3 regions of the Paenibacillus sp. FW101-FHT12H11 genome follow, and region 1 is predicted to be linked to each of the others. Evidence: riboswitches for the same ligand, from Rfam matches in the RefSeq annotation. Region 1 holds a riboswitch; each other region holds the start of a gene.
What was found. A riboswitch is a leader RNA that binds a small molecule or an ion and turns the genes downstream of it on or off. The one in region 1 is predicted to bind cyclic di-AMP.
Positions count from the first base shown of each region.

Region 2: linked by a shared signal. The riboswitch ahead of AC3WTJ_RS18460 (KamA family radical SAM protein) and the one ahead of AC3WTJ_RS27750 (CAP domain-containing protein) in region 1 are both predicted to bind cyclic di-AMP.
Region 3: linked by a shared signal. The riboswitch ahead of AC3WTJ_RS33055 (C40 family peptidase) and the one ahead of AC3WTJ_RS27750 (CAP domain-containing protein) in region 1 are both predicted to bind cyclic di-AMP.

Region 1 is NZ_JBYTCO010000009.1:351,424-354,664, reverse strand. Features, by position in the region: gene AC3WTJ_RS27760 (ATP-dependent DNA ligase) at 1-628, shown strand, start outside; gene AC3WTJ_RS27755 (alpha/beta-type small acid-soluble spore protein) at 682-915, opposite strand; cyclic di-AMP (ydaO/yuaA leader) riboswitch at 1,095-1,230, shown strand; gene AC3WTJ_RS27750 (CAP domain-containing protein) at 1,235-1,939, shown strand; gene AC3WTJ_RS27745 (GerAB/ArcD/ProY family transporter) at 2,003-3,079, opposite strand; gene AC3WTJ_RS27740 (hypothetical protein) at 3,096-3,241, opposite strand, start outside.
Region 2 is NZ_JBYTCO010000005.1:373,173-376,413, forward strand. Features, by position in the region: gene AC3WTJ_RS18455 (TrkH family potassium uptake protein) at 46-1,401, shown strand; cyclic di-AMP (ydaO/yuaA leader) riboswitch at 1,523-1,658, shown strand; gene AC3WTJ_RS18460 (KamA family radical SAM protein) at 1,889-3,046, shown strand; gene AC3WTJ_RS18465 (hypothetical protein) at 3,156-3,241, shown strand, end outside.
Region 3 is NZ_JBYTCO010000013.1:430-3,670, reverse strand. Features, by position in the region: gene AC3WTJ_RS33060 (hypothetical protein) at 30-689, opposite strand; gene AC3WTJ_RS33055 (C40 family peptidase) at 858-1,766, opposite strand; cyclic di-AMP (ydaO/yuaA leader) riboswitch at 1,768-1,917, opposite strand; gene AC3WTJ_RS33050 (aldo/keto reductase) at 2,061-2,993, opposite strand; gene AC3WTJ_RS33045 (hypothetical protein) at 3,195-3,241, opposite strand, start outside.

The sequences.
Region 1 (3,241 bases):
GGTTATTTTGGATAATCAAGGTAAACCGGACTTTGAAGCGATGTCAGCCAGATTTTTAAACCCGACAGACTTATCGCCTGTTGTATTTTTTGCATTTGATATTTTAAAATACAAGGGAATTGATGTCACTGAATTACCCTTGCTTAAACGCAAGGAGCTGTTGGAGCAAGCTTTCATCGAGACTGACAGGTACAAAAGGGTGAAGGTTTATGAGGGTAAAGCGGTGGATTATTTTGAGAAAATCCGGCAGGATGGGCTTGAAGGCATCATTTTGAAGTCGAAAAAAGAAAATTTCAAGTACGAGAGCAACAAACGCTCCAGGCAATGGCAAAAAGTGATTAACTGGACTTATGCAGATGTTTATATTTCTGGTTACAGGAAAAATAATTTTGCTTTGCTGGCGTCCATTGATTCAGCGAATGGTTTGAAAATTCCGGTTGGGGTGATTGAGACCGGGGTAACGCCTCTGCATCAGAAGGCGCTTGATGGCGTGAAGCACCGCTTAGTCTACAAAGAGGACAATCATTTTGCTTATATGGAACCGCGGCTAATGGCCAAAATCAAGACGAAAAACTGGACGAGAAACGGAAGGCTTCGTTCGCCGGTTTTCATGGAATTTGTGATGTAAAAAAAGACTGGATCACCAAGGAGGAAGTGGTGGTGCAGTCTTTTTTTTGTACATTACATGCGTCTAAAATTACCTGTGCTGCTGCCGCTTAGCTGTTGCTCGGCGATTTGAATCAATCTTCTCGTAATGTGTCCGCCGATTGCGCCGGTATCACGAGTAGCCATGTAGCCATAATACCCGTCCTGAGGAATCTGAATACCTAGTTCCTGAGCGACCTCGTATTTCATTTGCTCAAGAGCTGATTTTGCTTGTTGCACAAGTAATGTATTGCTTCTACTGCTAGCCATTTGGATTCGCTCCTTTATTTGGTGTATGAGTATTTTGTGGAAGTTATGGTTTTTTATTCATGGTGTTGGAAATTTTTTTTACAGCACGATGATTGCGCTTTCACAAAGCGTTGGAAAATTTTGCGGCATGTTTTCGGAAAAACCCCGTGTTACAATCGGAAAGATCGATTATGGTCAAAAAACTTAGAAGGCCGAAGCTTCTTAGAAAGCACGGGGGACCCATTCTTTGGGGTGAAGTCGCAATGAAAGCGACCGGGTGATTACTCTTTGACCCGAATCCGACAGCTAACCTCGCAGGCCGCAAAAAGGAGAGATTTTTATGTTGAAACGTTATAAACAGCTAGTCGTAACCGGTGCTATCGGACTGAGCGTCCTTATGAGTTCCAGTGGAGCCATGGCGGCATCCGCCACGTACACGGTGTCAGGCAACGATACCATGTGGTTGATCTCCCAGAAGTATGGCGTGAGCCTCACTTCACTGATTCAGGCGAACCCTCAGGTTGCCAACCCGGACGTGATCTGGCCTGGGATGACGTTGAACCTTCCTGGCAGCACAGGGACAAGCGGAGGCTCTCAAACACCAGCCCCGTCAGCGCCTGCTCCATCTTCACCAGCTGCTCCAGAAACACCATCAACGCCAGCTACATCTGCGCAATCCGCTTTTGCCAGCCAAGTTGTTACATTAGTTAACCAGGAGCGAGCAAATGCTGGACTACAAGCGCTAACCAGTGACAGTGCACTTACAGCTATGGCGCTGGATAAAGCCAAAGATATGTACAACAACGACTATTTTGATCATACATCGCCGACTTATGGGTCACCTTTTGATATGATGAGCACTTATGGCATTCCTTATTCCTATGCAGGTGAGAACATTGCCAAAGGACAACCTACACCAGAGGCGGTCATGGAAGCCTGGATGAACAGCACGGGCCACCGTGAAAATATTTTGAACCCTAATTACACGAAAATCGGCGTTGCCTATTATAACGGAGAATGGGTGCAGGAATTCATCAGCAACTAAGGCTCTATAGCGAGTTTTAAAAAACAGCCCTTGTGATTTCCCAGGTGGGATTTCGCAAGGGCTTTATTTATATTTCAACTTGGCTACCCCCCACATCAAGAGTGGCAGTATGATCCCATGGATGGGTAATAAATAAGGGATCGCGATTTTTTGTGGAAATACCACGGAACTATCGATAAAGTCCCGAGGAATCAAGGTAATCAGCGCGATAACCGGTGCTACGAACCAAATCATACGTCGCCATTTTTTAAAACCGAAGCTTTGAGCTGTTCCATAAGTGCAAACGAATAAGTAGAGAGACACTTTGGTGAACACACTAATGATCCAGATGGCGATAACAAAGGAATCGAGGTTTTGAAAAAAGTCGAAATAGGAGATATAACGGATCAGATTAAAGTAAGGATACGTTTGGCCCGACGCGGCGATGTGTCCGAATACCGAAAGGATTAAGAAAGTCGAAATGCTTGTTAACAGACCAGCCGCAGCCACTCCGAGTATGGCTGGTTTCACCCCAGCTTGAGGCTTTGAAAGAAAGCCCATGATGACGAGCAGAAGGATGCAATCCCCAAGAAATGTTGAAGTGGGCAGCGCTCCTTTTAGGATTGTCATCGCACCGGTATCCACATAGAAGGGAAGGATATTGTTAATATGGATATTTTTTAGGCTCAGCAAGAGAGGAATAGCAATCCCAAGTAAAGTTAAGGGCCCTAAAATTTCGCAGCATCTCGCGATAACCTCTAAGCCCGAGAAGGTTACATAGATCGCTACGAGGAGCATGGCTAACATCGGAACAAGGATCGGAGTTTTGGGAAGAATAGTCGCAACAATGAACTCTGCGTATTGCCTTATGATGATCGCAAGCACGCTATACCAGTAGATGAAATACACCACCATAACCATATAGCCAATGTATCGACCAAATAATTTCTTGGAGAATTCTACGATGGTTTGCCCTGGATGATATACACTGAGCCGTGAGCAAACATAAGCGACCCCTGCACCTATTCCGGTTGCGCAAACGGTTGAAAGCCAAGCGTCTTGCTTTGCAGTTTGGATAGATGGATTTATGGTCAGTAAAATGGTCATCCCCAGCTGCATGGTCAAGATCATCCAGAATAATTGTTTCCCGCCAATCTGCATGTCCGTAATTGCTCCTTTAATGATCTAAGAGTTTACCGAGAGGGTAGAAAATGTAATTTACCAGCTGCGTCGGACCCGGCATACTCGGATTCATGACTAAAGCGATCGCTAGCATCCAGCATAAGGCTATAATAGAGAGATAAGCCGCTTTCTCTTTGGCCG
Region 2 (3,241 bases), on a different contig from region 1:
TTATAATTTTTACATATTAAATTTACTTGAGGAGTATGTTGATGGATGGATCAAAAGAGTAAAATGAAAGTATCGGAATTTAAGTTAACCACTCCTAGGATTATAATAATTGGTTTTGCATTAATAATATTAATCGGTGCTGTTCTTCTTTACTTTCCTGTTTCAGCTGCGAATGGACAGCGTGTTAGTTTTTTAAACGCACTATTTACTTCCACATCAGCAGTTTGTGTAACGGGGTTAATTGTTGTTGATACACCTGTTGCATTTTCAACATTTGGCGAGGTCGTCATCATGATTTTGATTCAAATTGGTGGTTTAGGATTCATGACCTTTGGCGTGTTAATGGCTATTATTATGGGGAAAAAAATTGGTTTAAAAGAGAGACTACTGATACAGCAATCAACAAATTCGTCATCGCCTCAAGGGGTCGTTAGACTCATATTGGGTATTTTTATGATCGCTTTGATAATAGAATCCTTAGGGGCATTAATACTGACTCTTCGCTGGTCGAATGACCTTGGGGCTGCACGCGCTATCTATTATGGCATTTTCCATTCCATCTCAGCTTTCAATAATGCAGGCTTTGCCTTGTGGTCCGATAGTCTAAGCAGGTATGTCGGAGATCCGACGGTGAACATCACGATCGCTTTGTTGTTTATACTGGGTGGCATCGGTTTTACAGTTGTTTTAGATGTGTATGACAAAAAAAGCTGGAGCAAACTATCTCTTAATACAAAGGTTGTTTTGACGACTACGGTTATATTAATTGTATTAGGGGTACTAGTTATATTCTTTATCGAAATAGCTAATCCCAAAACATTTGGAAATCTCAGCTTATCTGAGAAGTTATGGGCAAGCTTCTTTCAAGGAGTAGTACCTCGAACAGCAGGGTTTAACACAATTGATATTGCCTCAATGATGGCGGCTTCACAGTTCTTTATGATTTTTTTAATGTTCGTAGGAGCTTCTTCTGGTTCTACAGGTGGTGGAATTAAAACGAGTACCTTTGCAATATTAGTGTTAGCGGTGTTGACAATTGTTCGTGGGAGGGAAGAACTTCAGCTTTTTCAGAGAAGAATAGTTCAAGATTTGGTCCTTCGCGCGTTGGCAGTCATCATCATATCCCTATTTGTGGTGCTTAGCTCCGCATTTTTGCTTACTTTAACCGAACATAAATTACAGAAGGATTTTTTAGAAATATTGTTTGAGGTTACCTCTGCTTTTGGCACAGTAGGTATGTCAATGGGGCTGACCTATGAACTTTCTCCAATTGGGAAAATCATCATCATGATTACAATGTTCATTGGTCGATTAGGTCCATTAACTCTTGCATTTTCCTTTTCTCAATCCATAAAAAAGCAGCCTTATCGATATGTTGAAGAAAAATTAATGATTGGGTGAAGCAAATCGGTTTTCATTTTTTGATATAACAAGTAAACTAACACTCCTTACTTTTTACATTAGATTTTATAGTAATGAAAATTTTCGTGTGATGTTTGACGAATACAACATTGTTGTGTAATATAAAACTACGCTTAATTTCCGGATTGATAAATTCTGGAAAGCGGGGGAACCAATTTTCTGGGGCGAATCTTCATGTAGGGAACCATCTTTCCCGAGCCCGGCAGCTAACCTCGTCAGCAGTGGATGGGTCAGTTTTTTATTATGCAAATAATTGCATTTTTGACCCGTAGAACGGGTCTTGTTGTTTAATTAGGCCTGTTCATAACGGAGTAGATCGTATTTATTTTACGATCTACTCCGTCATGCGGGTCTATTTTATTTGTCTTATTACACCCATCCATGACCATCTAGACAAAGGAGGATATCGTTTAGAATAATTAAGCATCCAAAAAAACGAATATTTGCTTTTCGAGGAGGATCATCTATGGCACAGCCGAAATATATTACCGATATTGATAAAATCACGGAGATTCCAGAACAGGAACGAAGTAAACTGAAAGCAATTACGGAAAAATTCGTATTTCGTGTGAATGATTATTACTTGAATTTGATTGATTGGTCTGACCCGAACGATCCGATAAAAAAGCTAATCATCCCTAATGAAGGTGAATTATCGGAGTATGGACGTTGGGACGCTTCTGATGAAGACACAAACTATGTTGTCCCTGGTTGTCAACATAAATATAAAACAACTGCCTTATTACTAGTTTCTGAAGTGTGCGGTGCCTATTGCCGATATTGCTTCCGCAAAAGGCTGTTTCGAAATGACGTGAAAGAAGCAGTTACAAATGTTGATCCCGGATTGGCATATATTGAGAGCCATCCTGAAATTAATAATGTATTGCTGACTGGCGGAGATAGTTTAATTCTAGCAACATCGAAACTCAGGAAAATAATTGAACAATTACGTAAAATTGACCATGTAGAAATTATTCGGTTAGGTTCTAAAATTCCTGTTTTTAATCCAATGAGGATTTATGAAGACGAAGCTTTACTTGAACTTATAAGAACATATTCTACAGTCGATAAGCGTATTTATGTGATGGCACATATTAATCACCCAAGAGAAATTACTAAAGAGGCAAAAAGAGCTTTTGAAGCTTTACATAATGCAGGCGCAATCGTTGTCAATCAGACCCCTGTGCTTAAAGGAATTAACGATGATCCTCTGGTCCTAGCTGAATTACTTGATAAGTTATCATGGGCAGGAGTAACGCCGTATTATTTTTTTATAAATCGTCCTGTTGCCGGTAATAGAGAGTTTGTATTACCTTTAGAAAGAGTATACCGGCTAGTTGAAAGTGCGAAGTCTTTAACATCCGGTCTTGGGAAAAGAGTGAGACTATCCATGAGTCACACATCTGGTAAAATTGAAATACTAGCAATTGAAGATGGCAAGGCATATTTAAAATATCATCAGTCACGCGATCAGCAATATGGAAAATTTATCATATTAGATTGCCCTGATGACGCTGCTTGGTTCGATGATCTACCTGGAAGTAAAGAACTTTGGAACAGACCAAAGAAAATAGCAACCAGTGTGATCTCTGCAAATGATCTTCCAGACTTGCCTTTACATTAAGCCAAAAGAATAAAGAAGATCATCTTGGAGGAGTCTGTCAATTTAGGGGCTCCTCTTGTTTATTAGACGTACAAATTAAGTGATATAGATTTTTTTGGGGAGGGAAGTTATGCTAACCACATACGCTATGTTAGAAGAAATAAAAGAAAGAATCGATTACTTAAAATTAAAAGAAATCGAATATAAGAAGGAAAA
Region 3 (3,241 bases), on a different contig from region 1:
TATGTGGCATCATTTTATCGTTTATCGTTCTAGTGAACACGATTCATCCGTACAACCCTATAATACAAATGGCTGCTCGGCTCTTGTTCCACTTCCAAATACCCCTCCGCATGCACATAATCTCCCGTAATGAACGTGGAAGCATCTAACGAACTGGAGTGTGTAAGGAACAGGAGCGCGGCTTTATCGTTTCCTACGACGAAACCCGTTTGTTCTTTAACTTGAAATTTATCTAAAATGGTGCCATGATGCGACCTTGCAATATGGTGGAACTTCCAGGAATCATTTTCCTTAATCAGAAAATACAAGACGCGATTCTTGTGATTGTTGCTAAACTCCCTCGTAACACCAATCATACAGATTTTTTCACCAAGACTCAGATACTCGTCGATTACATAAGATTTCAAGCGCAATCTCAGCACATTCTTATGTTGAATATAGGCTTCCATTTCTTCAACTGTTCGCTGATCTTTCGGATCCTGCTTCGTTGCGTAAAATACTTCTTTGATAAACGTATCCGTTTGCAGGCTTCTAGCCCCTTTGAAATGATTGTATGTACGGAAAAACTGCTGAATAACTTCCCTGATCTCATCTGGCATTGCAGGTCCCTTATCCACGGTATACATGCTATCTGCTACACTCGAATGTCTCTTTTTATGAAACCAACTCTTCCAGACACTTAATTGCATGCGCTCGTGTTCACCTGCTCTTTCTTTCTTCCAAACATTTCTTCATTATAGGCTAAAAACCATAAAATTTCGATAAAAATCGCATGATTCTGCGAACGAAAAAAAACACCTGCCTTCTACGCCTTTCATTCGAAAGATCATAGAAACAAGTGTTCGATAGTCCTATCTTTACAGAACTCTTCTCGCTCCGACATACCTTGCGCTCCAATAAGCGCTTGAAAGGCTATCCACAGCCACGCCTCTGGATGTTGTCGCTGAAATGAATTGATCGTTGCCGAGATAAATGCCTACGTGATTCACTGTTTTCGAAGCAAAAAATACCAAGTCTCCGGCTTTCAAATCCGTCACTTTCGTACCTGCTTCACTGTGCATCTCCGCTGACGTACGGGGCAAATCGATCCCCTTCGCTTGATAGAGGAACCGCACAAAACCGGAGCAATCAAAACCACTCGGCGTCGTTCCACCCCATACATAACGCACGCCCATATAGGAGTTAGCCGTCTGAATAATTTGCTCACTCACTGACGGAACAACGGGGGCGGCTGCCACCTTAGGTGCCGGTGCTGGAGCTGGTGGTGGCGGCGCGATCCAGGCTGGCTTGTGCGATTTTCCATCCACATCCACAATCGCGATCTGATTGGCTTCATTCCATTCAATTGGCGAACCGAAGGTTTCCGTGATGAAACGCAGTGGGACATATGTATTCCCTTGGTACACGGTTGGACTGCTTTCCAAACTGATCTTCTTACTGTTCACAAGCGCTTGTTGCTGCTCTGTAATGAGTAAGATGGATTGCTGCTTGTTAACCAGTGTGACCTCGATTTGATCCTCTTGCTTCTCCCAGCTCACCTGATAGCCCAGCTTCTCAGATAATACTCGGAGTGGAACTTGCATGATGCCCTTCTCATCAATGTAAGGCTGAACTTCCGGAAACTTCAGAAGCTCATCATTGACTTGCACCTTAACAGGGCGGTCCGTAGGCGCGGATGCAGCCTGAGCGGAATGTGCTGTAAACATCGGTACTGCGGCGCATAATAGTGCGCATGAACAAATAAGACGTGAAGAAAAAGATTTCAAAACCTTGCCTCCTTGACGCCTCCGAGGTTAGTTGACGGGTTCGGGAAGAGGTTTTCCCTAGTACGCTCAGCTAGCAGCGCTCATTCACCCCAAATAAAGAAGTCCCCCGTACCAGAGCTTGCGATGCTCCAAGATTCGGCATTTTTTGTCTATGTTAGACTAGCATAGTTTAAATGGTAGGTACAACCTTTGCAAAACGGTAAGTTTTACCAATGAATTTTGTCGCATATTGCGTACGGAATACTAGGGATAATGGGCAAAAAAAACCACCCTAGTGGGTGGTTTTGCCTGCGATTAGGTGTAGCCGATTACGGATAGCGCACGATCGCTGACTGTGTTCAAAGTTGCTAACTCTGAGGCGGTTAATGCTAATGAGGCCGCTTTGATATTATTTTCAAGATGATGCTCATCCTGTGTCCCTATAATAGCTGAAGTAAGTGCTTCCTGGTGCAGCAGCCAAGCAATTGCGATCTGTGTCACGTTAGCGTCCTTGGCATCCGCCATTTCTTTCATGACAGCTAAAAGCTCTTTCTCCGCCTCCAAATGCTCCGGCAGGAACAGCCTTCTCTCCTTGCGGAAGTCTCCCTCTTTCAATGCCTTTCCATGAAGGTGGAAAGCACCTGTCAGAATCCCCTTGGCGATCGAGCTGTAGCTCATCACGCCAACGTTATGCTCCTGACAGAATGGCAAAATCTCTGGCTCGATAGCTCTGTGCAGCAAACTGTATTCCGGCTGAATCACATCGATTTGCGCGTAATTTACGGCTTCTTTCAGCTGCTCCAAAGAAAAATTCGAAACGCCGATAGCCCGGATCAAGCCTTCTTCTTTCAGCTTCACAAATTCACCAAGTGTATCCTGCACAGGGATCTCAAAACTTGGCCAGTGAATGTAATAAACATCTATGTAGTCAGTCTTCAAACGCTTCAAACTGTTTTCTGCCGATCTTCTTACATCTTGAGGAGCTAGATTGCTTCGGCTCACCTTCGTCGTAATAATGCATTGCTTACGTATATCCGACAGAGCAGCTCCGACGATCTCTTCCGAGTGTCCATTGCCGTAGCCTTCAGCTGTATCAAACGTTGTGATGCCCAGCTCGAACGCTTTACGGATGAGCTCGATATTATTTTGGTCGTTCGTGAACTCCCAAGGACCTCCTCCGAGCTCCCAACAGCCAAATGTTATGTTTGAGATGTCAAAACCTGCATGTCCTAACTTTTTCACTTTCATAGTCGCCGACCTCATTTCATTGATCTCGTCTCACGATAATGCACACGTTAACAAAACAAGTATACCGCTTTCATTTACTTTTGCCAAGGAATGAGCGAGTTCGGCATCGGGTTAGGATGGTCTCCATAGCTGTACCATGTCTTTTCTGTACGTAACGGAACTACTGGCCTCTATTTAGTTGAAAAACGGTGCATCCGCCCCTCAGAGGGAACAGTGATCCGCTATTTTGCCGTTTTCGGGTGATGCGC